Regions from separate parts of the Desulforamulus hydrothermalis Lam5 genome, predicted to be linked through region 2. Evidence: riboswitches for the same ligand, from Rfam matches in the RefSeq annotation. Region 2 holds a riboswitch; the other holds the start of a gene.

Region 1 (14,465 bases), on a different contig from region 2:
CTGCGCAGGGTGAGCCGGGACCGGCCGGCAATCTCCAAATCCTGTTGCCAGAACATGGCTGAAGCGGTAAAATCCGGCTGCTGGTTGGCGGTGGTTTTTATCAGGGATTGGTTATTGGCCGGCTGAAAAATTACCGGCAGCAGCGGTTCGCCGGGGTTGCGGGGATACCTGTCGGTGATGTTTTCCAATACATGGCTGTTGCCGTTAAACCAGCCGATGGCAGCGGCCTGCCCGGCATCCCCGGGGGGCGACGGGATGGCTGCCAGGTAAATAACCAGCTGTTTCTCCGTTCCCGGCCCGGCAAAACCCCCATCCCAGTCTTTTTCGCCGTCGTGGGACCGCTCAACCACCCGGGAGAACAAGTAGCCGGCGGCCTCGTCGGGGGTTACTGCCAGTTGGTATCGCCCGGGGTAACCGCTGCCCACCGGCCAGAGAGGGGGCAGCAAATCGTCCGGCAGCCGGCCGTCTGCCTGCAGCTGGCCGGCGGTCAGCACTTTATCAATATCAGCCCCGTAAGGGGCATCAAGATGCAGAAGCATCTGCCCGGCCAAGCCGGTCACCGGGTGGTGGTCCAGGTCTTCCAGCTTGAGACGCAGGCGGGCCGGGTATTCCACCTCAAACTTGTTGGCTGCGGTGCTGCCTTCTGCCACCTGGGCCTGCCAGGCAGCCTGGTCGGGCTGCGGTATCATGCCCAGGCTGTAAGGCCGCACTTCCACGGCGTAGGTGCCGGGCTTGAGGCCGGCAAAAACAGCGCCGCCGTAGCGGGTGGTCCAGAGGGTTTGGGGCGCGTCGGGCCCCGCCGTAAGCTCCACCGTTACGCTTTCGACCGGTACATCCGGGGCAGCGGCATCCGTCCGCCAGCCCCGGACGACACAGGCCCTGATATTGCCGCCGGGCAGTAACACCTGCTCCCCTTCCCGGGCCACCAGGGTCTGGGCGGCCGCCCGGACAGCGGCCCCGTTGTTAAAAAAGCCCTGGGCGGTCACAACCACCCTGACCAGCTTGTAATCGTAAGGCAGGCCGCTGCCTGTGCAGCTGCCGGTGCCGGCCGGGTCATCCACCCAGTTGATCCAGGTTTGAACGGTATAAGTAATGCCGTCCAGCGTGACGGTTTGCACGGGCGGTATGTCGCCGGCCGGGTTGCCGCCCTGCACCCCCACCTCGTTATAGGAACGGCTGCGAATTTCCTCAATCATGTTGTCAGCCAGGTTGCCGGCGGTCAGGCGGGCCCGGTTGGCCTGGGAACCCTGGGCAATAAAGGTGGACAGGGGCATATAAGCCAGGACAAACACCAGCAAAACGGTGATGGCCACCAGCAGTTCCACCAGGGTAAAACCCTGCCGGTTTGGCAGTTGATTGGTCAGCAACCTCACCCGCTCGCCTCCTTTGCTGCTATTCTGCAATTCTGCAACGCATTATTCACCGGGGGAGTGCGCAATCAGCACTCCCCCGGCGAATGTGACGTTGTGGCAATGGATAAAAAAGTTATTGTTTAGCCCTACAGCTACTGTCACTATGTTAGTTATTGTTATTGTCGCTTTATTACCAAGTGATTGGCAATGATGCATTGGTATAAGTCGTTCCATTAATGGTAACAGTCACTTGCGCTCTAAGAGGCGTACCGCCAATAGAGTATACAGCTCCCGCCGGCCCCTCTGGCAACCCTTGCAAGTAAGTTCCTACCAAAGCATTTATGTTAGCAGGGTTAGCTCCATTGTTGTTTGCTTGATATTGAGCAATAGCACCATCAATTGTTCTTAGATTAGCCTCCACAGCTCTTTGTTGTGCAGCAACCTGAGAGTTGTTATATACCGGCACGGCAATGGCCACCAGGATGCCGATGATGACAACCACTACCATTAATTCCACCAGGGTAAAGCCCCGGCGGTTTTTGAGCAGGGCGCACAGTTTTCGGAACATAAATTCACCCCCTTTCCGTTTAGTTTACATAAAATCACAGTACCGCTTTTTGCAATCAGGTTGCTTAATATATTTTTGATTAATCACTGCGTCAATCCGAACTTTCCTGGCTGCTCATATCGCCCAAATCCATTTCCTGGATCAAATCGCGCAGCAGCCTGATTTTATCCGGCGTTTCTTCCACCCATAAAACATGCGCAGGCGACTTGCTGGTGCCTAAATTCCTGGAGATGCTCATGTTGCCCACCGGGACGCCGCTCAACTGGCTGAGCAGATCCCGGGCGGACGCCAGCGCCTGGTGGGCATAGTCCCCCTTGGCGGTAATCAGGGGGGCTTTGGTTTTTTGGCGGGGCATATCCAGGCTGTTCAGGGCGCTTTTAACCTGGGTTTCTATCTTTTTGGGGCAGATCACCATGATCTCGTGGCCATAGCGGTCACCGTCGGTGGTAATGGTTTGAACGTCCGGAAAACCAAATTTCTCCAACCGCTTGGCGGCATCCTCCGCTACAATATAGGTTAACTTGTAAACAAAACGAGTTTTGTCATCTTCCTCCGCCTGTTCCGGGATATCCACCGAGGCAATTACTTCTTTCACTTTTTTCAGGCCGGCGGCGGTGCCCTGCACCCAGATCACATGGGGGTTGGTATCCAGCACCACGCTTTTTACCCCCTGGATGCCCAGCTCGCTCAGCATGCTTTTCAGTTTATCGGTTTTAATATAATTGGTGTCAAAACGGGTAAGCACCAGCTGGTCAAAGAAATCCCGCAGCAAGGTATCCGGCGGGCCCACCACAATAATATCGCCCTTTTGCAGGTAGGCCAGGCCTTTGCTCTGGATAATCAGTTCCATGGCCAGCCGGGGGGTTACACGGTAGGCCCGGAAGGTTACCGGTTCGGGTTCTGTATCCAGCAGCAGGATGTTGACGCCCATTTTCACGGCCAGGGCAGACAACACATCGCGCAGGTCGGCATCCCGCACATCCATATTCATGCTGCCGATGTCGTAAGCCGCCTCTGCCAAGGCCGGGTAGCCGGTACCGGCCGCCGCATCGCTGGCCGCTGCTGCCCCGGCCGGCCCCAGGCTGCCGGCCAGCCACACTATTATTAACAGTTTATTCAAGCAGGCTTTAAACCTATGTCGGCTGTTTAACCCCGCTGTTTTGCCCGGCATCAGTTGCCACCCCCTTTGTTTTGGCTGCCGGCCGCTTGGTCGGCAGCCGCACCCGCCGCTTGCTTATCCTGCTTGGCTGCGGCCGGCGACGCTTCCTTTTTCACCCGTCCGTTGAATTCCAGGTATATTTTGCCGCTTGCCGCTTGCAGCACCACCCAGTTGCCGGTAACTTCCTTCACCACCAGGCCGCCCGCCAGTTCCTGGCCCGGCCCCACAATATAAGAGGTGTTGCCTGCTTCTATAATGGCCAGGTTATCGCCACCGCCGCCGGTAATTACACCCTTCAGCTGCAGCGAGCCGCTGAAGGGATCCCTGGGCTGGGGGCGCTCCTCCATGGTACGCTTGGTTGCCGGCAATAAAGTGGTGGTGGGTTGGGAAACGGCAGGGGCGGCCTGGTTCAACCCGGCCCCGGCGGGCGCCGTACCGCCGGCCTGGCTGCTGAAGAAAGCCACATTCCATTTAACAAGCAGGATGAGGCCAATGAGTACAAGCAAAGCACCGCCGGCCAGAAGTGCTTGGCGCTTGTTTTGCTTAACGTAAGGAACTATATCCTCCACCTTAATTTCATTAAGCCTGGCCCAGAATTGTTTAATTTTTTCTTTATCTATTTTTATACGGTTATCTGCCATGGTGTTACCGGTTCCGCCTTCCTAAATTTACTTAAAACTAACTAAATCCAGGCAGAAACCTATCACGGTTTCTGTTTAATTCATCTGCACCATCAGGTCACACCTAGTGTAATCCCAGGCCACAGTGTACGTGGTACGACTTAAGTCTTCCACATAGCCGAGGCACGGCAATAAATTTTCTTTTTTGGCTATATTGATAGCACTATTTATGTCCCTGCTAAGTGTCGTCTGACAGTTAGGGCAGGTAAAGACCCGCACCGTTGGGCCCTTCTTTTCTTCGTGGCCACAGAAGGAACAGGTTTTAGTGGTTCCTTCCTCTGCTACCTCTTTAAAATGCTTGCCGGACTTCTCCATGACCCAGGCAATAATTTTCCTGGCTTTTGCAATGGCTGTCCGGTTTAGCATCGAACGGTGCATATTATCATATTTAGCTGTTTCCAAGGTGGGAGTATAATCACCCATAAGAACTAAATCATAGGTTTTGGCCAGCCGGTTAGCGATTGCATATAATCCCTGCTTAATCTGTTCTCGCCGGGCATTATAGGCCTTATCCAAAGCCTTATTTATCCTCAGCCAACGCTTACTGGGCTGCCAATAGCCTCTGCCTTCGTAGGTTTCAATAAACTTTGCTTTACGTAGACAGACATCCCTTTTCGATTTCAACCGGTCAATTACTTTGTCCCAGTATTTAATTTGAGTCAAGTTCTTAAACTCATAACTAACACCATTTTGGTTAATACCTACCATCAGGTTTTTGTGGTTTGGATCTAAGGCTATCCATTTTAATCTTTTAGCCGGTTTTTTATCCGGCTTTTCAATACAAAAGACTGCATAATAGGCTTTATGATCTTTTGTAATGCGTAGGTTTTTGATGGTGCTCTCCGGGGACGCCGGGGTATCTTCCAGAGCCAGGGTGATATAAAGCCTTTTGCCTTCTTTATTGGTGCCAAGGCTTAGTTTTAGTTCTCGGCCGTTAATTCTAAAGCCTTTGTTTGGTTCGTCATACAAAAGGGAAAACCACTTCTTTTTCCACGCTCGGAATTTGGGTAGGCCGTTACCCTGCTTAAAGAACCGCATGTAAGCATCCTTTAACCGCAGGGCAACATTTTTTAGAGGTGATGAATGGACTGTCTTAAGAAATGGGTTATCTTGCTTTAGTATGGCACCTGGTTTCTTAAATTCCGGCCGGATAGGAGTTTTTTACTGTTGCCATTGTTAATATAGTCATCTCTTGCTATAGCTAAAAGCCGGTTGTACAGCCAGTTGCATTTCTTGGATTGGGAGTCTAGTATTCTTGCTTGTTCGTCTGTTACGATTAGCCTTATCTTTCGGTTGAATATCAAATGGCATCACTCTCTTTAAACCACTTTTCGGCCTCTTTTTGAATCTTTTTTTGCTTGTGGCTTCTGCTGCCATATAACCTACTGCTAAACACTGTTATGATAGAAAGAATATCTTCCACTAATTCCTGTTCATAGGTCTTATCTTCGGTATGATTGATAATCTCGATAGTTACACCATGAAATTCGCAGATTTGCTCGATTACCTCGTAGCCAAAGCGAATTAACCTATCCTTATAATTCACTACAATCCGTTCTAATTTATTTGATTGAACCAGATGCAGTAGTTCTTTAAGCCCTTTTTTGTTGTAGTTTAGACCACTGCCTATATCAGTGATAACCTTGAAGGAATATCCCTTGGCCGTACAATACTGTGATACGTTTTCTATCTGTCTTTGTAAATCTTCTTTTTGGTCGGAAGAGGATACCCTGCAGTAGGCTATAGTTAGTTTTGTATCGTGTTGCAAGGGCTTTATTTGGGATAATTCCTCTAAGGTATATCTCCTATGTCCTCCCTGTGTGCGAATAGGTTTGATCTTTCCTTCTTTCTCCCACCTCCGCATGGTTGATATTGATACTCCTAGTAGTTTTGCTGCTTCTTGAATTGTATACATAAACCCACCTCTTGCCATTATTATATAACGGTAGGTAGGTTATGCGAATATATTTAAGCAAACTTGACTAGTTATTAATCGCTGTTTTACAACCCCCTGACGGTTATTACTTGGCCTAAAGGCATGGTACTTTTTTAGTTGCCGCTCCCGGATACGGTATAAAAAACACCGGCGGTCAGCTCCACCCTCATCAGCGGCGCTTCCTGTCTGCCTTTGCCGATTTTTATTTCCTTAACTTTGACAGCCCGGGCACCTTGCTGCAGTTCCGCCAGAAAAGCCAGCAGGCCTTCATACTGTCCTTCCAGAACAATGGTTACCGGCATCTCCACATATTCCTTTTGGGGGAGGTAGTCGGCAAATTGCACCTGCAGCAATTGCAGGCCGGTGTCATTGGCCATGCCTTGCCATTCGTTAAGCAGCCCGCCTTCATCAGGCCGGTCGGGCAGCAGACCCTGCAGGGTTGACAATTGCTGTTGCAAGCGGGCCGCCTGGCCCTTGACCTGCACCAGGGCCTGCAGCCGCAGCCGGTCCTGCAGCAGGGCGTCCTGCTCGTCCGCCGCCTGCTGCCGCACCGCCAGCAGGGTGCTGAACCGGCTGTAAACCGGCCACAGCAGCACAATAAGAGCCGCGGCGACAATAAAAAGAGTAATTTTATCTTTAGATAAGGATTTCTCTGCTATGGCAAACCACCTGCCTCGGCTTGGCTTAAGGGAGTCTCCCGGCCGGCCGACAAAATTGCTTTAATCTCAAAGCGGCTGTAAGGACTCGCCGGGTCTGCTTGATCAATAAACCGGCAGCGGATGTCGGCCAAACCGGGAATTTGCTGCAGATCTGTTAACCAGCGGGCCACCGCCGCGTGGTTAAGGGCGTTGCCCCGGATTACCAATTCACCCTTTGAGGCGGCCGGCTGCCCGCCGGCTGCCGGGGCAGCCGCCGTACCGCCGGTTTGCTCTGCGGCCTGGAAATCCGTCAGCCAGACATCCGGCGGAATGGCCAGGCCGATGCCCTCTAAAATTTTATAATAATCCGGCGGTGTCCCCATGGCGGCGCGGTACAGGCCGTTCAGCCGGTTGGTCTGCGCCTGTAATTGTTCATAGGGCCGGTAAGCGGCCATTTCTGCCTGCAGGGCCTGTCGTTCAGCCTGCAGCCGGGCCAGCTCCTGCCGGGCCTGCAGCACAGCCAGGTGCAGCGCCGCATACACGCCCAGCAGAAAACACAAAACCACCAGGCCGGCCGCCAGGATTTTTTTCTGACGCCGCAAGCGCAGCCGCTGCTGTTGTATTTCCGGCGGCAACAGGTTGATTCTGATATCCATGGGTTAAGCCCCCAATCCCCGCAGAGCCAGACCGATGCATACGGCAAAGTCTGCTCCTGCCTCCCCTAAATGGACGCCGGTGGCCGGCAAAGATCGGCTGAGGTTTTGCAAAGGATCCAGCACGGTCACCGGCACCTCCAGTTCTTCCTGCAGCCGTTCCGGCAGTTGCTTCAGGCGGGCCCCGCGGCCGCTGAGCAGTACCGAGTTAACCGTGCTGGCATTGCCCTGGGCAAGGTAGTAGCTTACCGAGGAACGAATTTCATTGGCCAGGGTGACAAGCCAATCCCCGGCCGGCGGCCGGGACAGCAGCGCTGCTTCCTGCAGGGCAAGGCCGGCTTCGTCGGCATAAGTAATCAAAGAATGAGCAATTACTCTGGAAAACCTGGGCACCCCTTGGCTGACCAATTGAATGGTTGTTAATCCGTTGGCGATATCAACCAGCACCAGGGTATCCGAACGCTGGGCGGCCGACAGGGTGCGCAGCAGAGCCAGGTAGGAAATATCCAGTATCTCGGTCTGCAGGCCGGCAGCCTGCAGGGCCTGCAGGTTGCTTTGCACAATGTCCCGCCGGGAGGCCACCAGCAAAACTTCCAGTTCTGCGGCATTGGCTTTATTTACCTCGCCCAGCAAGGCGTAATCAAAAACCAGTTGGGAGAGGTTGACGGGGAAATACTGGCCGGCCTGGAAACGCAGGGCCTGGGCTAACTTTTTCTCCGGTATTTTCGGTAAGGTGGCAATGCGCATAAACACGTTTTGATTGCAAATCCCCAGCACCACATGCTGTTTGCTGATGCCACAGCGGGCCCAAAGCTCCCGCAGGGCCCCGGCAACCGCAGCCGCCTGTGCCACCACCCCTTCGGACACCGCCGGCAGCGGGATATCTGTTTGACCGGCCGCCGCCAGGAAGGCTGACCGGCCGCTGCCCTGCAGTTCCACCACCCGAATTACACCGGTATCTATTTCCACTCCGACAGCTCCCGGGCTTGCAAAAAATCCCATGTTTTCCCATTCAGCTCCGTATCTCAGTTTTATTGGACACCCCAAACACCTATCTGCCCACCGAGGTAACCACCGTAAAGATGGGCAGGTAGATGGCAATTACAATGGCGCCGATGATGAAACCCACAAAGATAAGCAGTAATGGCTCAATCAGGGCGGTTAGCCCCTTGGTGACGGTGGCCACTTCTTCTTCGTAAAAATCTGCCACCCGCCCCAGCAGGGCAGCCAGCTGGCCGGTTTCTTCACCCACCGCCACCATGTTAATAACCATGGGCGGGAAAAAGCCGCTTTTCTTAAGGGGAGCAGCAATGCTCCGGCCCTCCTGGATACCCGCCGCCACTTGTTTGACAGCCTCCGCCACCTGGCTGCTGCCGGCGGCCGGCCCGGCCGCGGCCAGGGCCTGCAGCACCGGAATGCCGCCGCCTAAAAGAGTTGCCAGGGTGCGGCAAAAGCGGGCAAGGGTGGCTTTTTTAAAGAGGTCGCCAAAGACCGGCAGGCGAAATTTTATCTTATCCCAGGCACGGCTGCCGGCGGGGCTGCCGATATACAGCCGCAGCCCCCCCATAACGGCCGCCAGCCCCAACAGGTAAAAATACCAGAACTGGCGTAGCGAATTGCTGAAACCAACCACCAGCCGGGTGGGCAAGGGCAGCGCCGCCTGCTGGGGGAAAAATCCGACAAATATCGGCACCACCCAGAACATCATGGCCAGCACAATAATTGCGGCAAATACAATGACCACCGACGGGTAAAAGGTGGCAGACCGGATGCTGTCCCGCAGGTATTTTTCTTTTTCCAGCTGCTGGGACAGCCGTTGGAGAATTTCATTTAAAGCCCCCCCCAGTTCGCCGGCTTTAATCATTTCTCTGTACATGCCGGAAAAAATGTCCGGGTAGCCCCCCAGGGCTTCCGAAAAGCTCATGCCGCCTTCCACCCGGCGGGCTATTTCCCCGGTGCAGCGGGCCAACCAGGCATTGCCGGTCTGCTCGCTGAGGGTATACAGGCAGCGGGTGAGGGGGATACCGGAAGCAAGCATGGCAGCCAGCTGGCGGCTGAAAAAAGCCAGTTCGCCCAGTTTTACTTTGTTGCGCTTTAAAAGGGAACCCCGCAGGGGGGAATCTTTGATTTCCTTTATCTCAACCGGGGCATACCCCATTTGGCTTAAACGGTCGGCAGCCGCTTGCGGGTTTTCCGCTGTCAGCCGGCCCTCCAGCAGATTGCCTGTTTTATCGATGGCCTGGTAGGCATATAACGGCATACTATCTACCTGCTTTTAATTAAATACTAAATTAAAAACCCCTGCTGATGGCGCGTTCCAGCTCCACCTTGTCCACACAGCGCTCCAGGGCCATGCTGCGGCTGATCCGGCCGGTCAGGCACAGGTTGGCCAGGGCTTGATCCATGGTCTGCATGCCGGCTGCCCGGGCTGTTTGCATGACGGTATACAGCTGGTGTTCCTTGCCTTCACGAATCAGGTTTCTCACGGCGGGCGTGCCAAGCAGCAGCTCCACCGCCGCCACCCTGCCCCGGCCGTCCGCCCGGGGAATTAACTGCTGGGCAATAATACCCTGCAGTGAATCGGCCAGCTGCTGCCTAATCTGGTCACGCATGCCGTCGGCAAACACATCCACAATACGGTGCACGGCCAGGGCGGCAGTCTGGGTATGCAGGGTGGAAAACACCAGGTGCCCGGTTTCCGCAGCGGTAAGGGCTATGGCAATGCTCTCCCGGTCACGCATTTCCCCTACCAATATAACGTCCGGGTCGTGGCGCAGCACATGCCTTAGGGCACTGGCGAAAGAATGGGTATCCACCCCCACCTCCCGCTGTTTAATAATGGATTTTTGATGGCTGTGCAAAAATTCAATGGGATTCTCAATGGTTACAATATGGCAGCTTCTTTCCCGGTTAATTGCGTCGATGATGGCTGCCAGGGTGGTTGATTTGCCGCTGCCGGTGGGCCCGGTAACCAGCACCAAACCCCGGGGCAGGCGGGCCAGCTCTTTCACCGACGGCGGCAACCCTAAATCCTCCAGGCGGGGAATCTGCATGGCAACTACCCGGAAGTTGGCAGCCAGCGTACCCCTTTGCCACATAATGTTGCCGCGAAAACGGCCGATGCCGGCAATTGAATAAGCAAAATCCAGTTCCAGGTCTTTTTCCAGCTGCTCCCGGTAGTGGGGCTGTAAAATGGGATAAATTAAATTTTGCACATCCTGGGGCAGCAAACAGGGCAGGTCGGCCATCCTGACCAGTTCGCCGAACACCCGAACCACCGGCGGCGTTCCGACGTTCAGGTGCAAATCCGAACCGTTCATCCGGACGGTGCGGGCCAGTATTTCATTGATGTGCGGTAAGGCTTGTTCGCTCATTTTAAACGACCACCCTCAACACTTCCTCCAGGGAAGTAATGCCTTGTTTCACCTTGAGCAAGCCGTCCTGGCGCAGGGTAACCATACCCTCGGCCAGGGCTGCTTGTTTAATTTCCCTGGCCGAGGCCCGGGCCAGGGTTAAACGCTGGATTGTATCGCTGACAAAAAGCAATTCATAAATGCCTGTCCGGCCCCGGTAGCCGGTATTGCTGCAGCGCATGCAGCCCCTGGGCCTATATAGGGTTACCCGGTTGCTCCCGGGGTCAATGGGAAAATCGGGTACATGGGCCAGGTCTTGCGGGGTCAGTTCAATCTTTTCCTTGCAGTGGCTGCATAAGATCCTGGCCAAACGCTGGGCCAGCACACACACCAGCGAAGAAGCCGTTAAGAAAGGTTCGATGCCCATCTCTGTTAACCGGCTGATGGCCCCCGGGGCATCGTTGGTATGCAGGGTAGAAAAGACCATGTGGCCGGTCATGGCAGATTCAATGGCAATTTTGGCTGTTTCATGGTCGCGAATTTCACCCACCATGATAACGTCAGGATCGCTGCGCAGTATGGAACGCAGCCCGGATGCAAAGGTAAGGCCGGCCTGCGGGTTAATTTGAATTTGGTTAATGCCTTCCATCCGGTATTCCACCGGGTCTTCCACGGTAATGACATTCTTGCTCACCCGGTCCACCGCATTCAGGCCGGCATACAGGGTGGTGCTTTTGCCGCTGCCGGTGGGGCCGGTGACCAGGATAAAACCATAAGGCAGTTTAATTGCTTCCCGGAAGCGTTCCAATACCGCCGGGGCCAGCCCCAGTTCCTCCAGGCTGATGCGGCGGGCCGAACTGTCCAGCAGCCGGAGGGTTAACCTTTCTCCGAAGCTGGCGGGCAGGGAAGCTACCCTTATATCAATGGATTTTCCTTCTATTTTTACGGACATGCGGCCGTCCTGGGGGATGCGCCGGTCGGCAATGTCCATATTAGCCATCACTTTAATGCGGGAAACCAGGGAAGCATGCATTTTCACAGGGGGCTCCATAATATCGTGCAGCACGCCGTCAATTCTGAAGCGAACCCGCATGCGTTTTTCATAGCGTTCGATATGCACGTCGCTGGCATTGGCACTGACCGCCTGGGTCAGGATCAGGTTGGCCAGCTGCACCGCCGGCTGGCCGGCATCTTCCGGTTCGGCTATTAATTCAGTGACCGGCGCCGCTTCTTCTTCTGTTTGGGTAAACTCCATGCTGCTGCGGCTGTATTTTTCAATGGCCACTTCCAGTTCACTGTCCGGCGCAAATACCGGTTTAATCTCGTAGCCGGCCAGCACCCGCAAATCATCAATGGCCATGATGTCGGTGGGCTTTTGCATAGCCACCACCAGCTTGCCTTCGGCAAATCCGATGGGCAGCGCCCGGTAACGCTTAACGGCTTCCAGCGGCAAGGCTGCCAGCGCCGCCGGGTCAAGGTTGTATTTTTCCAGGGACACAAAGGGTACCCCGGCATGCTTGGCAATTACCCCGGCTATATCGTCTTCCGAACAATAACCCAGCTGCACCAGGGCTTTACCCAGCACCAACGACTTGTCTTTATTTGATTTTTGATAGGCCAGGGCTTCCTCCAGCTGTTTCTGGGTGATAATTCCTTCGTTAACCAACCAGGTTCCTAAAAAACTGCGGGTTAGTTTCATTGCCATTACCCCTGTTTTAAGACGAAAATGAAAAAACCAAAACTCTAATTTACTTAGGTTTTGGACAGCTACATTCCTAAGGCAACCCGGCCGCCATAGACTAAGGTCCTTAGGCCCGTGGCTTTGCGTCCTCTTTTTTCAAAGAGTTTGCCTTTGTAATACGTGTGTTATATATTGCTTTGTTGGTAATTATTTTCGTCACACTATTTAAAATTCCTACTTTGCCTGATTACCCCGGGGTAAAAACTTTGTAAAAAATGCAAGTTCTGCCGCCAATTCGCTACGGTGGCCCTTGGGGTCGCCTCAAACGGGCTCTCCCGGCCAGAATCGGCTGGCGCCCGCATCCTGTGAGCACCACCCCAATGGCTCCTTTCGCACATCAAGTGCTGTGACCGGTGCTTCGACAAGTGGCTGGCAGGGGATCATAAAACCCCCTGACTTTTCTTTGTCTGCAATCAGAAACGGCCTTGCGGCCGTTTCGGTGTGCTATATTCTCCGTATTTTGCCATAACCGGCAGTAAACCGGCGGCTCAGCTGCTTGTCAGCAGACCCGTGAGCCGTCCCCCCCACGATTAATTCTTTGATAGCCATGGTTGGCTGGGCATCCGAAACCGGGGCACCCTGTCCGTCTTTGCCGCAGGTGCCGATGGTAAAGCCCAGGTCGGAGCCCACCCGTTCCACCATCCGCAAAACCTCCGGGCCGTTGCCGGTCAGGGTGGCGCCGCGCACCAGCGGGCCGATTTCGCCGTCTTGGATTAAGTAGCCTTCAGCCACATCAAAGACAAAATCCCCGGTGGTGGTATTTACCTGTCCGCCGCCCATTTTTTTCACCAGCAGGCCGCTTTTATAATCTTTAATGATTTTGTCCGGGTCTTCCTTGCCCGGGGCAATATAAGTGTTGGCCATACGGGGCAGGGGTTTGTGCTGGTAGGACTCCCGGCGCCCGTGACCGTTGGATTCCCGTTTTTCTTTGCCGGCAGTAAGGCGGTCGTAAAGATAATCTGTTAAAATACCCTTTTCAATCAGGGTTACTTTGCGGGAGGGAACCCCTTCATCGTCAAAACGGTAAGAACCGTAACGGTTGGGCAGGGTGGCATCATCAACAACCGTGATTAATTGGCTGGCCACCGGCTGGCCCTTTTTGCCGGCGTAAACCGACAGTTGTCTTTGTTCCAGGTCGGCCTCCAGGCCGTGGCCGCAGGCTTCGTGAACCATTGTCCCGCCGGCTTCCCCGGCCATCACCACCGGCATTTTGCCGGCCGGGGCCGGCAGGGCCGTGAGCATTTTAACCGCCCGGTGGGCCGCCGACCGGGCAAATTGTTCCGGATCGCAGTCGGCAAAAATTTCAAAGCCGGCATGACTGCCTATGGCATCATAGCCCGTTTGGATATTGCCGTTTTCCGCCGCCACCACATTTACCATCAGACGGGTGCGCACCCGCTCGTCTTCCACATAAGTTCCTTCACTGTTGGCAACGGTTACTTTTTGTACGGTATCGCCGTAACCCACAATAACCTGCTTTATTTTCTCACGGTCAACCGCCCGGGCGGCCTGCTCCACTCTTTTTACCAGCTCTACTTTAGCCTGGGTGGAAACATTCTCCGGGCGGGTTTTAATCCGGAAATCAACCAGCGGTTTAAGGGTGGTAAGATCCAGCTGCAAATCCTTTGGGCCGCCCTGGGCAGCGTGGCTGACAATCTTAGCCGCTGCCAGTAACCCCTGCTTGCTGGTGTCATTGGTGTAGGCATAGGCAGTGGCCTCGCCGGACAGCACCCGGATGCCCGCCCCGGCATCCAGGCCGGAATTAACCCGCTCAATGCGCCCGGCTTCCAGGCCAATGCCGGTGGTTTGTTTTTCTTCCAGAAAAATATCTGCAAAGTCGCCGCCGTTAGCTAAAGCAACACTAAGCACTTCTTTTAAATCATTTTTATCCAACAAATTCCTTCCCCCCACATCTAACCCAAATATTTAGACCTAGTTTCTGCCCCGGTAAGGCAATCTATACAATTATTGATAAATTCCACCATTATTTTATAGTATATGCCGGTTGTTGCCAATGAAACTGTTAAAATAAAGTTTTTAATTGCCTGGCTTGTTGACATCGGCAGGGAAGGAATTGAGGTTCTGCCGGGACGACAAGGGATAAGCCGCTTGAAAGGCATTGGCCCGGCCCACCGCCCCGTTGGTTGCGGTTTCTGCTGCCCGGTTGGGAGACGCCGGGGAACCGTTTGCAGTAAAGAAAACCACCTCAATTTCTGCCTGCACTTCACCATTTTGATACCATGCCGGTATCTCCGCAGCGGTTTCGGAAGAGCCGGACAGGCGGCCGCTGTCGCCCGGCCGGAGGTGGATACGGCGGATTTCAGCAGCCTGCGGCAAGTTTTCCAGCCTGTTTACATACTGTACTACCTGATTGTACGAACCGTC
Region 2 (14,465 bases):
TAAATATCCCCCTCATGTTAGAAGTACTTAACTATGTTAGCCCAGACTAACAATCGGCCAGTACGGCAGGGCACTATTTTTGGGCAAAGCAAGATATTAAAGAAAAACAATGTTAGTGCCGGCTAACTGTCTGGCGGGTTCTATCATCATGCTATGAAAGAGGGCCGGCCTTTGTTACAGGAAAAAATTCCGGTCAGGGCGGTGGATAACTTCCTAACGGTTGGCTTGTCCCGGAGCGCTTGGTTAAAGTACAATATGGAAGTAACATGAAATGAGGTGAAAAAATGAAGCGATTTATTCTGGGGCTGCTGGTTCTTGGGGTGATGCTGTTAAGCGGCCGGGCCGGTCTGGCCAACGAGACCGATACAGCGGGTGGTATGGAGATAAGCAAGGAAATTATTGTACGGGCCAAGGTGTTAGAGGTAACGGAAGGAAAGGACCAGGTGCCGGATTTAACCGGCTGGGTGGAGGGAAAAGAGCAATTGGTCACCGCCCGGGTACTAAGCCAACCTTACCAGGGGCAAACGGTGAGTTTCTTTCATGTGGTGCCGGATCAACCCGGTTTGGCAGTGCACGTCAAGCCGGGTGATGAAGTGATATTATCGGTGGAAGTGGAAGGCAAAAAAATTGTCAACGCTTTTGTGACCGATTATGCCAGGGATAAAAAGCTATATTACCTGGCCGGTTTGTTTGCCCTGCTGATGGCCCTGGTGGGAGGTATTAAGGGGGTTAAGTCTGTATTGTCGCTGGCTGTCACCGGGGTAGGCATCTTTTATGTCCTGCTGCCGCTCCTGTTTAAGGGGCATAACCCCCTGTTGATGACCGTACTGGTGGCTGCTGTTATGACCACGGCAACCATGATACTGGTACACGGCTTTAACCGTAAAACCCTGGCCGGGGTAATCGGTACCACCAGCGGGGTTATCGCTGCCGGCATCTTAGCCATGCTGGTGGGGGCCGCTGCCCATCTAACCGGTTTCAGCAGCGAAGAAATGCAAATGCTGCTATATATCCCGCAACAGGTAAAATTTGACTACCAGGGCTTGCTGTTTGCCGGTATGATTATCGGAGCCCTGGGGGCTGTCATGGACGTGGCCATCTCCATTGCCGCTGCTGTGGAAGAAGTCCAAAAGGCCAACCCTGCCCTGGACACCCGGGCGCTCATGCAAGCGGGCATCAATGTGGGGCGGGATGTCATGGGGACCATGGCCAATACTTTAATTTTGGCTTATACCGGCAGCGCCATTCCTTTAATCCTGATCTTTATGGCCTACCAGATGCCCTTTTTAAAAATTATTAATCTTGATTTAATTGCCACCGAAATTGTCCGTGCCTTAACCGGCAGCATCGGTTTAATTCTGGCCATTCCTGTCACATCATTAGCCGCCGGGTGGTTGTTCAGCCGGGGCCGGGCAAGTCAGGTCAACCCAGGATCATAAATCCGTCTTCCTCTGGGACGGATTTTTTGTTCTTCCATAACCAAATTAAAGGAATGTCAAAACAAACCTTGAATAAATACTATATTCGTATTATTCAGAACAATTTCCGGGGGCTGCCTTATGGAAAAACAAAAGGCCAGAATGCGTTTTTATGACCTTAAGTCAATCCGTTGGAGAATAACCCTGCTGTTTCTTGTCATAATTTTTGTGCAAGTTATGCATATGTTCTGGATCACCAAACAGGCCCATGTTAATGCCAACCTGGCTGCCCTGGAGAAGGTAAAGGGTGATTTGCGGCTGGGGGAAGCACTGTTAGACGCTTTATATCCGGGGCCCTGGGCAATAATAAACGGCAAGTTGTACAAAGGCCGGCAAATAATGAACAACAATTTTGCTATTGTTGATATGGTGGGAAAATTGACAGGCAATACCTGTACCATATTTCAGGGAGATACCCGTGTTGCCACCAATGTCATAAGAAACGGCAGCCGGGCTGTCGGCACCAAGGTATCAAAAGAAGTTGGGCAGGTAGTGCTGGAACAAGGTCGGGAATTTTACGGTGAAGCAGAAGTTGTGGGCATCAAATACCAAACGGCCTATAAACCCATTAAAGATCAAGCAGGCAGGAATATCGGCATCTGGTATGTAGGAGCCAACAACCAGTATGTTGACAATATTTTCCGAAACTCTGTTAAAAACCTCTGGTCAACCCTGATTATTAATTTTTTTTTAACTGCCGTTATTTTTTGGCTGCTGACTAAATCACTGGTCAGACCGGTTAGGGAACTGGTTAATTATGCTAACCTGTTGGCGCAAGGAGAACTTGACACAGCAATAACTGTTAAGACACAAGATGAAATAGGTTATTTAGCCAGAGCCTTTGAAAGGATGCGCATTGAGCGCAAAAAGGCTGAAGAAGAACTGCGCGCCAAACACCAGCAGTTGCTGGATATAATAGAATTCCTGCCCGATGCTACCTTCGTAATTAACCAAGACAAAAGAGTCATTGCCTGGAACAGGGCTATGGAAGAGATAACCGGCGTCCGCAAGGAAGATATTATCGGCAAAGAAAATTATGCCTCCGTCCTGCCCTTTTACCTCAACCAACAGCAACCCCTGCTGGTTGATTTGATATTCCTTAACCATGCCAACCAAGCAAATGGTTTGGTAAAAATTACGGAAAAGACATTGTCCAAGGAAGTTTTTTTACCCCCTAACGGCGAAGGGGAGGGCACCTATCTGTTAATTACTGCCGGTCCGCTTTACAATAACGAAGGCCAACTGGTGGGGGCCGTAAAGTCCCTCAGAGATATTACTGATCGCAAGTTAGTTGAAAAACAGCTGCGCTATCTGGCTACCCACGACTCTTTAACCGGCTTGCCTAACCGGTTGTTCTTAGAAGAAAAAATTAAACAGGCGGTGGCTCAAGCAAAGCAGGGTAAAGGAAGTGCCCTTTTGCTTATTGATTTGGATAACTTTAAACTTGTTAATGATACCCTGGGACATGACGCGGGAGATAAACTGTTGCTAACCATTGCCGAACTGCTCAGCAGCAATCTGCGCAGCCAGGATACGTTAGCTCGTCTGGGTGGGGATGAATTTGTTGTGTTACTGGACGGAGCTGCGGCGGCAGATGCCCTGGCCGTGGCGGAAAAGATCAGGTCTTTGCTGGACGAAAACGAGCTGTGTCTGGTTTTATATAAACACTGCTTTAATATCAGCCTTAGTATCGGCATAACCATGATCGACGGGGCCATACCCCCTCACCGGCTGTTAGCCCTGGCCGATACAGCTCTTTACCGGGCTAAAGAAACAGGCAGAAACAGGATCGTGTTTTTATCCTGTACGGAGGATGAAGCAAACTCTCTGTCTGAGGCAAACCGCATCATCACATTAATAAAAGCAGCACTCAAGGAAAATCGCTTTGTTCTGCATTACCAGCCGGTGGTTGCCATTAACAGCAGGGACATTATTCACTATGAAGTGCTGCTGCGTATGCAGGACGATAAGGGAGAGCTAATCTATCCGGGCAAATTTATTCCCGTTGCTGAACGTTTTGGTTTAATGCCCAGGATTGACCGGTGGGTTGTTAAATCAGCACTGGAGGTACTGGCAGCCAGGCCGGACTTGAGTTTGTTTATCAATTTATCGGGAGCCAGTCTGGGGGATGAAAAATTATTGGCCTATATAGAACAAACCGTTCATACCAATCATATTGAACCCTGGCGGCTGGGCTTTGAGATTACCGAAACAGTTGCGGTAAAAGACCTGGGAAGGGCCGGCAACTGGATTAAAAGGCTGAAAAACATTGGTTGCCGGTTTTCCCTGGATGATTTTGGCATCGGTTTTTCATCCTTTTCGTATCTGAAAATTCTGCCGGTAGATTATGTAAAAATAGACGGTTCTTTTATCCGCAATCTGCACCGGGATGATACCCATTATGCGCTTGTTCAGGCCATGCAAACCGTGGCTCACACCTTAGGCAAAAAGACAGTGGCGGAGTTTGTAGAAAACGATCAAGATTTAGCCAAGTTGAAAGAACTTAACATAGACTGTGCCCAGGGCTACCTGATTGGCAAGCCTGGGCCGGTACCCAATGGGACTGATTTAGCCACCAAATGAAAACATCCCGTTCCTCAATGTAACGGGATGTTTTTAATTGGTTCGGAGTTAAGAATTTGCATCTCGTGCAAAGATTAGCTTAAAATAGTTATACTATAATATATATGCGGACAACTAAATGAAATTAACGAATTTCACATGATCATCCAGATAACAGTTAAATAAGGCATAAACTTCAATAAAATGATTAACCAGGCAAGGGTCAAATTGGGTATTGGAACACCTCATGATCTCTGCCAGGGCATCTTCTTTTTTACGGGTTGCTTGATAAGACCGGTATGATGTCATGGCATCAAAGGCATCGGCTATGCTGACTATACGCGCCCCCAAAGGTATCTGATGTTTTTGCAGGCCATAATAGCCCGATCCGTTCCAGTGTTCATGATGGTATTGGATAATAGGTATGACAGGCTCAACATCCTTGATATTTTTCACAATATCCACGCCGTACCGGCAATGACGTTTAATTTCGGCGAATTCGGCTTCGGTTAATTTTTCTTTTTTATAAAGTATACCGGGGTGGATCATGCTTTTGCCAATATCATGCAATAAGCCGCCCCAATAGACAGTTTGACAATCTGCTGCAGATAATTTTATCTGCTTGGCAAGAATATATGAAAATATGGCCACCCTTTTCGAATGAAGGGCAATATTTTTAGGCAGTTTAATATACAGTCTTTTTACAGCAAGGAACAAAAAAAATCCTCCCAACTTGACAGCCGGAGGGGACAAAATTTAATTCCTCCGCAGCCTGGCAGTCATAGCCTGACGCCTTAGACCCATGGCTTTGCGTCCCAACCTTTCGATTGGTTTGCCCTTAAGATACTACCGGTATTATACAACACGGTGTTGCGATTTTCAACAAATAATTAACTATATGTTCTGGGGGATTTTTAGTGGGGATAGCTAAAAAGTTTGGTCATAACTTGAAAAAAGTCCGGCTTCGCAACAACCTTTCACGCAGGCAGGCTGCCGCCCTGGTAGGCATCTCCGAGGCTTTTTGGGGCTATTTGGAAAGAGGCGAAAGAAACCCGGGTTTTGATGTAATAGATAAAATAGCCAAAGCCTTTAACATAAGCCCCCACCTTTTGTTTGTAGAAGGTGAAGCCAAAAATAATATGGAAATAAACCAGCGCCTGGAAAAAATACTAACTCTGGGGGAAGAACATAAAGTTTTTATTATTAAATTTTTAGATGCTTACTTGGAGGTTATCAACAAATAAAGCCGGCAACAGGCCCGTCTCCGAAGGACGGTTCATATGTCCGTTTATGAACCGTCCCCGGCTTGCCGGCGTCCCAGGTAGACATAGCCGATAACTGCCGCCGCCGTAAGCAGGATGCTTAAAACCTGGGCGGCCCGCAGAGGGCCGAGCATTAGGCTGTCGGTACGGAAACCTTCGATAAAAAACCTGCCCAAAGAGTAAAGGCCCAGGTAGAGCATAAACAGCTGCCCTGCCGCCTGCTTGCGCCGGCGTACCATTAAGATGACAAACACCAGCAGGTTCCACAGTGATTCATATAAAAAGGTGGGGTGGCGGTAGGCGCCGGCAATATACATGGCCCAGGGCAGGTCGGTGGGGTAGCCGTAGGCCTCCTGGTTAAAAAAGTTGCCCCAGCGGCCAATGGCTTGCCCCAGGGGAAAACTGGGGGCTGTAATGTCGGCCATGAGCCGGAATCTTAAGCCCCTGAGGCGGCAAAACATATAACCGAACAGGATAGCTGTCAGCAAACCGCCGTGAATGGCCAGCCCGCCATGCCATAGCTGGGGTATTTCCCAGAGGTTGCGGCTGTAATAGTCCCACTCCATAATCACATAGTACAGTCGTGCTCCCAGCCAGGAGATGGGAGCGCCAATTAATACCAAATCAATGATGTGATCTTCTTTGATCCCCCGGCGGCGGGCTTCCCGCAGCGCCAGCCAGGTACCCAGCAGCACCGCCGCCATCATCAACAGGCCGTACCAGCGGATGCTGATGGGCCCCCAAACAAAGACGTACGGGCTAATTTCTAACCAGGTCATGTCAGCAGCTCCTTTGGCAATGATTATAGCTTATTTTACCCCGCTTTTTTCTGTTTTCCAAGAATAAGTATCATTTATTACGGCGTGTGGCAAACCGGTGCCGGTTAGGTTTATTTTCTTCCTTGTCTTCCCAGTTTGATTATACTATAATTTCTCTGACCCCATGCGGGGATAAAACAGGCAGTAACAGGAGCAATTATGCAGATACCGAGAATCGTTATTGCAGGCACCCACAGCGGGGTGGGCAAAACCACCCTGACCCTGGGTTTGCTGGCTGCATTAAAGCGACGGGGCTGCCGGGTACAGCCCTTTAAGGTGGGGCCGGATTATATCGACCCCGGTTTGCACACGGCGGCAGCGGGCCAAACTTCACATAACCTGGACAGTTGGATGGGTTCGCCGGCGGCTGTACGGCAGCTTTTGCTGCGCCAAAGCCGGGCCGCTGACCTGGCGGTGGTGGAGGGCGTCATGGGTTTGTTTGACGGTGCCCGGGGTCAGGGCGAGGCCGGCAGTACCGCCCAGGTGGCCAAAATAATCAAGGCGCCGGTGGTGCTGGTTTTTTCTGCCAAAGGCTTAGGCCGCAGCGCTGCAGCCCTGGTTAAGGGTTACCGGACCTTCGACCCGGCAGTCACCATTGGCGGTGTTATTGCCAACGGCGTCAGCAGTGAGCGGCACCGGCAGTATATGCGTGAAATTATGCAGGAACTGGGCATACCGCTGCTGGGGGCGACAGACAACCGGCAGAGCTTGACCATGCCCCAGCGGCACCTGGGTTTGCTGCCGGCAACTGAAAACAATGATTTGCCCAAGATGCTGCAGCAATTGGCCGATATTATAGAAGAACAAGTTGATCTGGCCGCCCTGTGGCGGTTGGCCCGGCAGGCGCCGGATTTGACCGGCGAGGAAGCGGTGCCGCCCAAACCAACCTTTGCCGGTGTACAATTGGCGGTGGCCAGGGATGAAGCCTTTAATTTTTATTATCAGGACAGCCTGGATTTTCTCAGCGAACTGGGAGCTAAACTGCTTTTTTTCAGCCCCCTGCATGATGCAACGCTGCCGCGTGATATTCATGGCATCTATATCGGCGGCGGTTTCCCGGAACAATTTTTACCGCAGTTGTCCGCCAACCGGGCCATGAAGGAACAAATTCGCCGGGCAGCCCGCCGGGGCATGCCGCTATACGCCGAGTGCGGCGGCCTTATGTATTTGTGCCGCGGCATCTCTACTGTGGCCGGCGAACGGTACGAAGGCGTCGGCTTGGTACCGGCGGAGGCTAAAATGCAGAACCGGCTGGCGGCTTTGGGCTATGTCACGGCTACCTTAAATTCGCCCAGCCTGCTGGGTGAGCCGGGCCGGCAGCTAAAAGGCCACGAATTCCACTGGTCTGCCCTTGAAGCGCTGCCGGCGGAACGGGCAGCTTACCGGCTGAGCGGGGGCCGGGGGCCGGCGGGCCGCTGCGAAGGGTATGCCCGGGATAATCTGCTGGCCTCTTATGTCCACCTTCATTTCAGGTATAACCCCGCAGCGGCCAACCATTTGCTGGCTGCCTGCGCCAAATATAAACAACGGGAGAGAGGTGCCCCATGAAAGCGGCCTTGCGGAACGGCTATACCACCGGCAGCTGTGCCGCAGCGGCGGCCAAAGCGGCTGCTTTGGCGCTGGTGCACGGTACCATGGTCCGGCAGGTTACTATTTCCCTTCCCCGGGGCGGCAACCTTACTCTGCCGGTTAGCAGGGTAGAGATAGGAGAGGGAAGCTGCCGGGCCGAGGTTATTAAAGATGCCGGTGATGACCCGGATGTTACCCACGGCTTAACCATTGTGGCGGAAGTTTCTTTGCATGAGAACGGGCTTATTATTGCCGGCGGGCCCGGGGTGGGTACGGTTACCAAGCCGGGATTGGCAGTGCCGCTGGGGCAGGCGGCCATCAACCCGGTTCCCCGGCAGATGATTGAGCAAGAGGTGCGGCAGGTGTTGGGGCCCCGCAAGGGCGCCCGGGTGGTCATCAGTGTGCCCGGCGGCGAGGCGGTGGCAGCCCAAACCATGAACCCCCGGCTGGGCATTGTGGGCGGCATTTCCATTCTGGGTACCGGCGGTATTGTGCGCCCCATGTCGGAAGATGCTTACCGCCGTTCTCTGGTGCCGCAGATTGACCAGGCGGTGGCGCTGGGATACCGCCAACTGGTGCTTACACCGGGCCGGCTGGGCGTGAACAAAGCTGAAGCCATGGGGCTGCCAACGGCAGCGGTGGTGGAAACCAGCAACTTTATCGGCACCATGCTGGAGGAATGTGCCCGCCGGCCGGTGGAAGCGGTGCTGCTGCTGGGACACCTGGGCAAGCTGGTGAAAGTGGCAGCCGGAATTTTTTATACCTTGGGCCGAACAGCGGATGCCCGGCGTGAGATTATTACCGCCCAGGCAGCCCTGCAGGGGGCGCCCCACCATGTTATAGTTGCCTTGATGAACATGAATACTGCCGATGAAGCAGTGGATATATTGAAGTCAGCCGGCCTGACGGCGGTGTTTCACCGGCTGGCAGCTGAGGCCAGCCGGCGGGCTGCCCGGCATGTGCAGGATCAGCTGAAGGTGGGCACTGTTATGTATGCTCTAAGCGGGGAGATCGTGGGTTATGATGCAGCAGCCAGGGAGATTGGGGGGCAATTGGGATGGCTAAACGGATTAAAGTAATCGGTGCCGGTCCGGGCAGTCCGGATTATTTAACCCCTGCCGGGGCTGCTGCCCTGCAGCAGGCAGAAGTTTTAGTGGGTGCCCGGCGGTTGCTGCAGGCCTTTGCCCGGCCCGATCAGGAAGTTTTTGCCCTGGGAGCTGACCTGGAGGAAGCGGTTGCGTTTATCCGCCGCTCCTATGAAACAAAGCAAGTGGCGGTGCTGGTGTCAGGGGATACCGGGTTGTACAGCTTTGCCGCTTACCTGGCGAATTGCTTTCCTGCCGCAAGCCTGGAATTCATTCCCGGCATCAGTTCGCTGCAACTGATGTTTGCCCGTTTAAAACAACCCTGGCAGGATGCGGTGGTGCTGAGCTGCCACGGCAGAAACGACCGGCGCTTGCTGGCGGCTGTCCAGGCCGGCTGGCCGGTGGCCGTGTTAACGGATAACCATAATACCCCCCAGACCCTGGCTGCCCGCTTACTGGCGGCAGGCTGCACTGACTTGCCGGTGTCGGTGGGGTGCAATCTGTCTTACCCGGCGGAGCTGCTTTATCGGGGAACTTTGTCTGCCTTAGCCAAAGCTGAGCAAAAATTTCTCAATTGTGTGGTGGTTATCGGTGTCTAAAACAGAATGGCCCTACATTACGCCCGGCATGCCCGATCACCTGTTTAAAAGAGCCGGCGGTATTGCCATGACCAAACAAGAAATCCGCCTGATTGTGCTGGGCAAGTTGCGGCTTTTTCCCGGTGCGGTGGTTTATGATGTGGGAGCAGGCACCGGCAGTGTGACGGTGGAGTGCGCCAGGCTGGTTAAGCCGGGGACGGTGTATGCCCTGGAGCAGGATGCCGCTGCTGATGAACTGGTGGAAACCAACGTGCGCCGTTTCGGCCTGTCCAACGTGAAGCTGGTACCCGGCCGGGCGCCGGCTACCATGGCCAAGCTGCCGGCCGCCGACCGCATTTTTATCGGCGGCAGTAACGGGGCTTTAACAGATATTTTACAGGCGGCCCACCGGAAATTAAAGCCCGGCGGTTGGCTGGCAGCCACTGCCGTCACTTTGGAAACCGGCCCGCTGGTCATGCGGTTTCTGATCGAGCAGGGCTACCAGCAGGCGGAAGCGGTCAGCGTTACGGTGGCAGTGGCCCGGCAAGCGGGCGAGTCACACCTGTGGCAGGGACACAACCCGGTGCTCATCATCAGCGGCCAAAAGCCGGTTTAAGCCGGCCGGGTACGTCTGTCGTTAACTAGGACATTAAAAATTAACTAAAGCGGTGATCAGTATGATTTATTTTGTGGGGGCCGGGCCAGGCGACCCGGAACTGCTGACGGTGAAGGCCCAGCGGCTGCTGCAGCAGGCCGACCTGGTGCTTTATACCGGTTCATTAGTGCCCCGTCCGGTGCTGGACTGCTGCCGGCCGGATGCGGTAAAGGCGGACAGTGCCGGCATGGTTTTGCAGCAGATAGTAGACCTGATGGTGCATCATTACCGGCAAGGCAAGCTGGTGGTTCGCCTGCACACCGGGGATCCTGCTTTGTACGGCGCCATTGGCGAGCAAATGGCAGCCTTGGATCAGTTGGGAATATCCTACCGGGTGGTGCCGGGTGTCAGTTCTTTTTTGGCGGCAGCTGCAGCGGTACAAAGGGAGTATACGGTACCCGGCGGCTCCCAAACGGTCATTATCACCCGGCTGGCGGGCCGCACACCGGTGCCGCCGGAGCAATCGCTGGCAAGCCTGGCCCGGCATAAGGCTTCTCTGGCCATCTTCTTGTCGGTGGGCCTGATTCAGCAGGTGCAGCAGGAACTGCTGCAGGGCTATGAGGCAACAACCCCGGTGGCTGTGGTGGAACGGGTTACCTGGCCCCAGGAGAGAATTATCCGCGGCAATCTGGGCCAACTGGCCCGGCTGGTGGAAGAAGCCGGCATTACCCGGACAGCCTTAATCCTGGTCGGGGAGTTCCTGGCGGCCCGGGGAAGTTCTTTACTTTATGATGCGGGGTTTGCCCATGGTTACCGGGCGGGAGAATAAGGTGGCCATTCTGGCCCTGACCAAAGGGGGGGCTCAACTGGCCGCCACCCTGGGCAAACTGCTGGGGCAAGCGCAACTGTATCTTCCCGGCAGGCTGTACAGCAACCACCTGCCGCCGGACACCCGGTATTTTGACCACTGGCGGCAGGCGGCCGGCGAGGCTTTTACCCGGCATAACCGGCTCATATTTATCATGGCTTGCGGCATTGTGGTGCGTACCCTGGCGCCCCTGCTGCAATCCAAACATAGCGACCCGGCAGTAGTGGTGCTGGATGAGCAGGGGCGGTTTGCGGTAAGCCTGTTGTCCGGCCACCTGGGCGGTGCTAACCGCCTGGCCCACACAGTGGCCGGGCTTTTGGGCGGTACGGCAGTAATTACTACCGCCACCGATGTGCAGGGAGTGCCGGCCCTGGAAATGCTGGCGCAAGAGTTGGCCTGTGAGATTTACCCGGCCCGCCGCGTCAAGCTGTTTAACCGCTTGCTGGCTGAGGGAGAAAAGGTAACCCTGTGCTCCCGCTGGCCCCTGCCCCACCGTTACCGGAGCGGTTTTACCTACCTGGAGGGTTGCCCGACAGATGTAAGGGGCCCGGTGGTGTACATAACCAATAAACCGGTGCCGCCCGCCCGGGATCCCCGGTTGCTGCTCAGGCCCCGCAACCTGGTGGTTGGTGTGGGCTGCCGCAAAGGAGTAAGCGGCCGGCAGGTGACAGAAGCGGTTAAGACAGCCTGCCGCTTGGCCGGCTTTAGCATACTGTCACTGCGGGGGCTGGCCACAGTGGATTTGAAAATGCAGGAACCGGGGTTAAGGGAAGCGGCTCAATACCTGAGGGTGCCCCTGTTAGAAGTATCCCGGCAGCAAATAGAAGCATTGCACGGACAATATACACCTTCAGAGTTTGTGAAGGAACGAATAGGAGTTGGTGGCGTATGCGAACCGGCAGCCTTGATAGCCGGCGGTACGGGGCGGCTGCAACTGGCCAAACAGAAGCTGGGCCCGGTCACCGTGGCCATAGCGGAGGCCAAATTATGGTGGTGGGATTAGGCCCCGGCGACCGCAATTGCTTTACGCCGGAAGCCCTGGCCGCCATTGCGGCAGCCCAAGTGGTGGTGGGCTACCATACTTATTTAGATTTAATACCGGATTTGTTGCAGGGCAAACAAGTGGTGGCCACCCCCATGCGGGGAGAAGTGGAGCGGGCCCGGCAGGCGGTGGAACTGGCCGCTGCCGGGAAAACCGTGGCGGTGGTCAGCAGCGGCGACCCGGGCATCTACGGCATGGCCGGCTTGATCATTGAAGCAGCCGGGGGACGCGTGCCGGTACGGATAATTCCCGGCATTACCGCTGCATCAGCGGCGGCGGCCAGCCTGGGGGCTCCCTTAATGAATGATTTTGCGGTGATCAGCTTAAGTGATTTGCTAACCCCCTGGGAAACCATGTTGCGGCGGCTGGAGGCGGCTGCCGCCGGGGATTTTGTGGTGGTGTTGTACAACCCCCGCAGTCACGGACGTCCGGATCATATTAAAACAGCCCGGCAAATTATGCTTAAATATAAACCGCCTGCTACACCGGTGGGTATTGTACGCCAGGCCCGGCGCGGCCAGGAACAAAAAATTCTTACCACCCTGGGGGAAATGCTTAACCATGAGATAGACATGTTGACCACAGTGGTCATTGGCAATGCCCAAACCAGCATCCAGGGTGACTATATGGTCACAGCCCGGGGGTATAAATGGTGATCCTGGTCCTGGCAGGCACTCTGGAAGGAAGGGAAACCGCTTTATTACTGCAGCAGGCAGGATTTGCGGTTACCGCTACAGCGGTGACCGACTATGGTTGCCGCCTGCTGCAGCAGCAAGGATTAACCGGCACCCTGACCGGCCCCCTGGATGAAGCAGCCCTGGCGGCAATTCTTGGCCGGGGGGTTCAGCTGCTGGTGGATGCCACCCACCCCTTTGCTGAACAGGCTTCCCGTACGGCCATGGCAGCAGCCCGGACGGCCGGGGTGGCCTACCTGCGCCTGGAAAGGCCCGGGGCGGCGTTGCCTGATCATCCTCTGGTATACCGGGCCCGGGATTTAACCACAACCATCAGCCAGGCACTGGAACTGGGCAAGGTACTGTTCTCTACCCTGGGCAGCAAATCACTGGCCTCCCTGCTGGCTGCCGCTGCCCCGGCAGGGGCCCGGGTAGTGGCCCGGGTACTGCCGGACAGCGAAGTTATCCGGCACTGCCGGCAAATTGGTTTAACTCCCGATCAAATTATTGCCCTGCAGGGCCCCTGCAGTGTGGAGTTAAATAAAGCCCTGTACCGGCAATACCGGGCGGAAGTGGTGCTGACCAAGGACAGCGGCTATACCGGCGGCGTACCGGAAAAGATTGCTGCCGCACTGGCAGTTGGCCTGCCGGTGGTGGTTTGGCAGCGGCCGCTGCTGCCCTATCCCCTGGTGCTGCACAGCCCTGCCGAGGTGCTGCAATATTGCCTTCATAACTTGGCCGGGCGGCCGCCCGGCCACCAATAAGGGGGATGTTCATGCAGCAAGGTATAATAATTCTGGGGCACGGCAGCCGGCTGGCGGCGGCCAACCGGGAGATTACGGCCATTGCCGAGCAAATTAAGGCTGCCGGGCCGGCAGCCCTTTACGAAACCTGCTTTTTGCAATTCGGCCAACCGGATCTGGCCCGGGCAGTGGAGAAACTGAACCGGGCAGGCGTTAAAAAAATTACCGTTATTCCTCTGCTGCTGGTGGTCGGCAGGCATATCCGGCATGAATTGCCGGCTTTGCTGCAACAGCTCAAGGCAGAGTATCCCCATATTACTTTTGTTTTGGCGCCTCACCTGGGGGCTGACCGCCGCATTGCGGAAATTGCTCTGGAACGTATGAAGCAAGGAAGTGAAATATGATAACAGATATTTTTCCCGATGTGATCTGGCAACCCGCTGACATTGAACGCACCAGCCTGTCCATAGTGGAGGAATTTCTGCGGCCGTTACAGTTGCCGCCGGGCGAAAAGGCGGTAGTGGGCCGGCTGATTCATACCAGCGGCGACCCGGCCTTGGCAGGACAGGTGTGCTTTCATCCCCGGGCAGTGGCAGCGGGGGTGGCAGCCCTGCAAAGGGGATGCCACATTTATACCGACGTGAGCATGCTGGTGGCCGGCATCAACAGCAAACAGCTCAGCCGTCGGGGCGGCATGGTGCATTGTGCGGTGCACGACCCGGCGGTGGCGGCAGAGGCTAAAGCCAGAGGGATTACCCGGGCGGCTGTCGCCATGGAAAGATTTGGCGAAAAATTAAATAACCAAATAGTTGCCATTGGTAATGCTCCCACGGCTTTGTTTGCTTTGCTGGGCATGATCCGCCGGGGGCTGCGGCCGGCCCTGATCATCGGCATGCCGGTGGGGTTTGTGGGAGCGGCGGAAGCCAAAGAGCTGTTAATGCAGGGTGAGGTTCCCTATATTACTGTCAGGGGAACCAGGGGCGGCAGTCCCCTGGCGGCGGCGGCCGTTAATGCCCTGCTGTATCTTGACCGGTAGGGAGGAAAAACCCATGGCTCTGGCTAAAACAATTATGATTCAAGGCACATCTTCCCACGTGGGCAAGAGTCTGCTTTGTACAGCCCTGTGCCGTATTTTTAAACAAGACGGTTTCCGGGTGGCACCCTTTAAAGCCCAAAATATGGCTTTGAACA

What was found. Region 2 has a riboswitch for cyclic di-GMP ahead of DESHY_RS05760 (HD-GYP domain-containing protein). Riboswitches for the same ligand answer to the same signal wherever they lie in the genome.
Region 1: another riboswitch for cyclic di-GMP. It lies ahead of DESHY_RS10285 (GspE/PulE family protein); the one in region 2 lies ahead of DESHY_RS05760 (HD-GYP domain-containing protein).

What each region holds. Positions count from the first base shown of each region.
Region 1 is NZ_CAOS01000013.1:44,752-59,216, reverse strand. It holds gene DESHY_RS10340 (prepilin-type N-terminal cleavage/methylation domain-containing protein) at 1-1,373, opposite strand, end outside; gene DESHY_RS10335 (prepilin-type N-terminal cleavage/methylation domain-containing protein) at 1,543-1,920, opposite strand; gene DESHY_RS10330 (hypothetical protein) at 2,012-3,091, opposite strand; gene DESHY_RS10325 (hypothetical protein) at 3,091-3,720, opposite strand; gene DESHY_RS10320 (RNA-guided endonuclease InsQ/TnpB family protein) at 3,796-4,818, opposite strand; gene DESHY_RS14645 (helix-turn-helix domain-containing protein) at 4,875-5,063, opposite strand; gene DESHY_RS10315 (IS607 family transposase) at 5,060-5,674, opposite strand; gene pilO (type 4a pilus biogenesis protein PilO) at 5,809-6,291, opposite strand; gene DESHY_RS10305 (PilN domain-containing protein) at 6,351-6,989, opposite strand; gene pilM (type IV pilus biogenesis protein PilM) at 6,993-7,955, opposite strand; gene DESHY_RS10295 (type II secretion system F family protein) at 8,038-9,246, opposite strand; gene DESHY_RS10290 (type IV pilus twitching motility protein PilT) at 9,278-10,360, opposite strand; gene DESHY_RS10285 (GspE/PulE family protein) at 10,362-12,038, opposite strand; cyclic di-GMP riboswitch class I at 12,116-12,200, opposite strand; gene DESHY_RS14745 (hypothetical protein) at 12,296-12,430, shown strand; gene DESHY_RS10280 (TldD/PmbA family protein) at 12,525-13,976, opposite strand; gene DESHY_RS10275 (type IV pilus inner membrane component PilO) at 14,118-14,465, opposite strand, start outside.
Region 2 is NZ_CAOS01000008.1:98,031-112,495, reverse strand. It holds gene DESHY_RS05775 (FeoA family protein) at 1-1, opposite strand, end outside; gene DESHY_RS05770 (YibE/F family protein) at 285-1,439, shown strand; gene DESHY_RS05765 (EAL domain-containing protein) at 1,560-4,061, shown strand; gene DESHY_RS05760 (HD-GYP domain-containing protein) at 4,176-4,757, opposite strand; cyclic di-GMP riboswitch class I at 4,804-4,887, opposite strand; gene DESHY_RS05755 (helix-turn-helix domain-containing protein) at 4,958-5,284, shown strand; gene lgt (prolipoprotein diacylglyceryl transferase) at 5,329-6,081, opposite strand; gene DESHY_RS05745 (cobyrinic acid a,c-diamide synthase CobB) at 6,280-7,668, shown strand; gene cbiD (cobalt-precorrin-5B (C(1))-methyltransferase CbiD) at 7,665-8,768, shown strand; gene cbiE (precorrin-6y C5,15-methyltransferase (decarboxylating) subunit CbiE) at 8,747-9,373, shown strand; gene cbiT (precorrin-6Y C5,15-methyltransferase (decarboxylating) subunit CbiT) at 9,366-9,968, shown strand; gene cobM (precorrin-4 C(11)-methyltransferase) at 10,030-10,776, shown strand; gene DESHY_RS05720 (cobalt-precorrin 5A hydrolase) at 10,736-11,818, shown strand; gene cobJ (precorrin-3B C(17)-methyltransferase) at 11,803-12,513, shown strand; gene cobK (precorrin-6A reductase) at 12,507-13,295, shown strand; gene DESHY_RS05705 (sirohydrochlorin chelatase) at 13,307-13,678, shown strand; gene DESHY_RS05700 (precorrin-8X methylmutase) at 13,675-14,310, shown strand; gene DESHY_RS05695 (cobyric acid synthase) at 14,324-14,465, shown strand, end outside.